Regions from separate parts of the Pseudobutyrivibrio ruminis HUN009 genome, predicted to be linked through region 2. Evidence: predicted binding sites of a transcription regulator. Region 2 holds the regulator's gene; the other holds the start of a gene.
What was found. The regulator NrdR, encoded in region 2, represses ribonucleotide reductase genes. The targets are predictions, from matches to a motif close to CACAANATNTTGTG.
Positions count from the first base shown of each region.

Region 1 (2,414 bases), 620 kb from region 2:
AAGATTTTCATCATAAAGGAATACAATCTTAGGGAAAAGAACTGGCTTTTTGAAGCCTGGCTTTCCCTGTCCAATTGAACGAACCTTTAAGCATGCCTTTGATGCCATCTTTGCAAATACTGATGTACCAAGACCAATTGTAACAGTGATAAATGGATAGTCACCACGGCTAGATGCAACTGTGTTGAACTTGTACTCCCATCCCTGGAAGCCCTGCTCCATTTCTCTTTCAACTTCTGCCATTGATACTTCGTGAGCCTTTTCCTCACCAATACCAAGGGCAATGTATTTTTCCATGTATTTATCAAATGATTTCTGAGCATACTTCTCAAGAATCTGATCAGCCTGAGGAATAGTGAAACCACCGTACTGCTGGCTTGCAGCAGAAAGAACGATGTCACCGATAACATCAAATGCTACATCCAAGCTCTTAGGCTCGTTATAGAAAATGTTACCCATTTCAAAGCCGCCCTCAAGAACAGACTTTACATCGAAAAGACAGCAGTTCATTGTGTCTCTTCTGGCGTTCATATCATGGATGTAGATATAGCCATCACGAATAGCCTGAACTTCCTCAGTAGTAAGGAAGAATTTCTTGTAAAGCTCTCTATTAAGCTCATTGAAAATTAAAGAACGTTTTGTGGATACAAGCGCAGAATCAGTATTTGAATTTTCCTTGTCACCAATGTACATGATGTTTTGAGACTTCTTATAAACATCATCCAACATCTGGACAAAATCCTGCTTGTAATTGCGGTAATCGCGGTAAGATTTCGCAACCATAGGGTTAACACGTTCCAAAGCACCCTCAACAATGTTATGCATTTGCGCAATTTCAATTTTCTCAAGGCCAAGTTCCTCCACTCTTTCTTCAACGAATTGACAGATAAACTTTTCCTGCTCAGGAGTAAATTTTACAAGTACGCGTGTAGCAGATTTTCCAACAGCTTCTACAACTTTTTGCACATCAAATGGTTCAAGCGAACCATCCTTTTTAACTACATATCTTTTCATGTTCCGCCTCCGGGTTTTATATAAAAATGAATCGTATTGTATATAATATTCAGTCAATATCTAGTTGATTCAAAATAAAAACTACTAGATATTGTGTTGATAAAATTATACTACCACCACATTATCTAGTAGTCAATAGACTTCTGTACCACAAAATAAAGTTTCACAATTTTGTCATCAAATCCATAACAAGGGCCATTAAAAATTGTAAATATGATATGAAACCTTTATATATTTGTTTCCCTCATAATCTTCATCTCTCTCAATGTCTATATGGACACTTGCATCATCAGATATTTCATATTTAAATTCATAGGTTCCCTCTTCAGGATTCATAAAATTATCTTTGAAATCTTCTGGTAATGTTAACCCTTCGTTCATCTCAGAATATTGAAATTCAAGATTTGTTTCCTTGAAGGCGGATGTAACATTATCAAATTCTTCTATAAAATCATCATAGAGTTTTTCCCTGTCTTTTGAACCATCAAAATTAAATTCCATATTCACTGTCGATACAAGAAGATCCTCTTTGTCCAAATTTATCGAAAAATAATATTCATCATCTTTGCAATAATTCCAATATTCACTCAAAGAAAAGTCAAGCGAACTCTTGTCAAATCCAAAATAATGAGATTCTTCAGCACTATGTCTAACCATTATTTTATCCGCTTCAGTAAACATTTCTCTAGCTTCATCAAAAAGCTTTTCCCTTTGCTCATGCCCTGTAATGCAGTGCATTGCAAAGAAATAAATCATAACACCAGAAGTAATTATGCTTAAGATTAAAGAAAGTGATATATAGAGAACCCTCCTACCACCACATTGTTCATCAAACTCTTTAGATATAGCTTTTGCAATAAAAACCAAACCAAAGAGACCAACAACATATATATACTTGCCTATATTACAAGCCAATATTTCCAGTTTGCTAAGGTGTTTTTCTGCGACTGAAGGAATATCTAAATTGTCATAAATCTCAAGGAATGCGTCCTTGCGGAAATTAAAAATAATTCCTCCATAGCCTACTGAAAACAAAATTATCGAAATTGGGATAAAAACCGATGAAAATGAAAATGCCATAAATACCTGATATTCAGTTTTGTAATTAAGAAATAATGCATTGACAATCTCAAGAAATAATTCAAGAAATGAAGCGGATACAAATACCCAAAATCCTGCTATAGTCACTTTGCAACATAGCGAGAATCTCCTCAAAATTTTAATTTGCTCTTCTGAGTACATATGTTTCTCCCTTCCTAATAATAACAACCTACATCTTTGTGGTTTAAATCACCATAGGTGGCATATGTAAGACATTTCAAGCCACCCTTGCAAAATAAGCTGTAATCGCAATCACTACAGTCATCAGGGGTGGTATCTGCTCTAAGCGACTTTAACAC
Region 1 covers NZ_JNLH01000001.1:2,029,403-2,031,816, reverse strand. Annotated here, with positions in the region: gene nrdD (anaerobic ribonucleoside-triphosphate reductase) at 1-1,014, opposite strand, end outside; gene BO15_RS0109160 (hypothetical protein) at 1,213-2,256, opposite strand; gene BO15_RS0109155 (radical SAM/SPASM domain-containing protein) at 2,271-2,414, opposite strand, start outside.
Region 1: nrdD (anaerobic ribonucleoside-triphosphate reductase) is a predicted target of NrdR. The motif match lies at 1,097-1,110, and genes of this name have one in related genera.

Region 2 (2,414 bases):
AATCTGATCTCCCACAAAGATTGTGTTGGTAACATCTGTGCCCATCTGTTCCATAGCCTTTTTGTAACCAGCTGTGCCAGGCTTTCCCGCCTTATAAATGTAAGTACAGTATTCTACTGCCTCTTTGAAGGTCTTTACTCTAGGTTCTTTGTTATTAGATAAAAGTAAAGCCTGAAAACCTATTTCATGAAGTTCTTTAAATAAAGCCTTAGCTCTATCATCTGCTGGCGCATTGTGTGGGACAAGTGTATTGTCCACATCAAAAATAACTCCTCGATATCCTTCCTCATATAATTTAGCGAAGTCGATATCGTATGTGCTTTTAATATAGTCTTTTGGATATAAATTTCTTTTACTCATAGGCTCGATTTTAGCACAATAAAAAGAGCACATCAATTGATGTGCTCATAAATTGCTATTATAATGAGAAATTTTCGGTTCCTCTGACTGGTGCAGTTTCTGAAGTGCTGGTAGCTTTGTTAGCTACAAAGTACTGATAACGATGGATTGCTGAATCCTTTTCCATGTCGCTGACTGCCTTTTCAACATCAAGAGATTTGATATCGCTATCTGCTCCCTTCATATCGTATACAGTGCCTGGCTTGTACTGAGTAGCAAAGTCGTAAGAACCAAATGTCTGATTGCTTCTAGCGGCTGCGATGTCCTCCTCAGTAACTGAAGCTGATGAAGACTCCTCAGGAATGTCTGTAGTAGTTTCTTCAACAGACATTGAACTGAGTTCAGGCCTAATTCTTATGGAATTTTGATCATAAAACCCAACAGATGGGCGAATACCTGAAATGTTCATTAATATAACTCTCCATATTTGCTTACATATCTTATATCGGCCAGATAAGCAAATACTTAACCCCTTCTACTAAATGAGTTTATTTATCCAATACCCTCTTCAACTCATCCATAAATGTATCAACATCCTTAAACTCACGGTAAACTGATGCGAAACGCACATAAGCAACAGGATCAACTGTCTCGAGATGTTCCATAACAATCTCTCCGATTTTTGTGCTAGGAATTTCTTTTTCTTCTAATGAAAAGATTTCTGTTTCGATTTCGTCTACTACTTTTGAAATCTGAGCTGCAGCAACAGGACGCTTACGGCATGCAATAAGTACGCCTTTTTCGATCTTTGTTCTGTCGTATGGCTCACGGTTGTTATCCTTTTTGATAACAATCAAAGGAATTGTTTCTACCTTTTCGTATGTTGTAAAACGCTTGCCACACTCTGGACATGAACGTCTACGTCTGATTGATGTGTTGTCATCTGCAGGTCTTGAGTCGATTACGCTAGTATCATTACTACCACAAAAAGGACACTTCATAAAACCCTCCCTAAAAGTATACTAATCCATAGTCCGACAGTTACGCTTACAATCCTTAGTGTTTCTACGCTCAGCGAAGAATGCTTCGCTTTAGAAACCTAAGAGATTGTCTGCTACTGTCTCCTATAAATAGCAAGTTTTGATATATGATTTTATTACATACCACAATATATAGGTATATTTTATCAAAGACGGTACAAGAACGCAACAAAAAACCCCGCACATTTCTGTGCGGGGTAAAAAGTCAAATCTTATGAGTAAAGATCTACTAACTTCTTGAGGTGAGCGTAACGCTCCTTAGCTGTCTCCTCGTTGAGTGCGAAGAGTCTCTCAGCACGCTCTGGGAATGCCTTTGTAAGACGAGAGTAACGTGTCTCGTTTGCAAGGAAGTCCTGATACTTGCTGTAGTCACCTTCCTTAGAAGTAAGAGTGAATGGATTCTTTCCTTCCTTCTTAAGGTCTGGGTTGAATGAGAAGAGGTTCCAGTAACCAGCCTCTACAGCCTTCTTCATCTCATCCTGGCAGTGGTTCATACCGCCCTTAACACCGTGAAGCTCACATGGAGCGTATCCGATGATAAGTGAAGGTCCGTTGTAAGCTTCTGCCTCAGCAAGAACCTTAACAGCCTGAGCCATGTTAGCACCAAGAGCGATCTGTGCTACATATACATAACCGTATGACATAGCGATCTCAGAAAGAGACTTCTTAGACATCTCCTTACCTGATGCAGCGAACTGGCAAACTTCACCGATGTTAGAAGCCTTAGAAGCCTGTCCACCTGTGTTAGAGTACATCTCTGTATCGAATACCATAACGTTAACGTTCTCGCCAGAAGCAAGTACGTGATCAAGACCGCCGAATCCGATATCGTATGCCCAACCGTCACCACCGAAGATCCATACAGACTTCTTAGCGAGGTAATCCTTAAGAGCAAGTGCTGCCTTAGCGTCCTCAGAACCGTTCTTCTCGAGCTCAGCTACGAGTACGTCTGTTGCTGCACCGTTCTCACGTGTGCTGTTGATTGTCTCTTCGAACTTAGCAAATGCTGCCTTAAGATCTGCAGAACCAGCCTCA
Region 2 covers NZ_JNLH01000001.1:2,651,213-2,653,626, forward strand. Annotated here, with positions in the region: gene BO15_RS0112050 (YqeG family HAD IIIA-type phosphatase) at 1-360, opposite strand, end outside; gene BO15_RS0112055 (hypothetical protein) at 419-808, opposite strand; gene nrdR (transcriptional regulator NrdR) at 888-1,340, opposite strand; gene nifJ (pyruvate:ferredoxin (flavodoxin) oxidoreductase) at 1,592-2,414, opposite strand, start outside.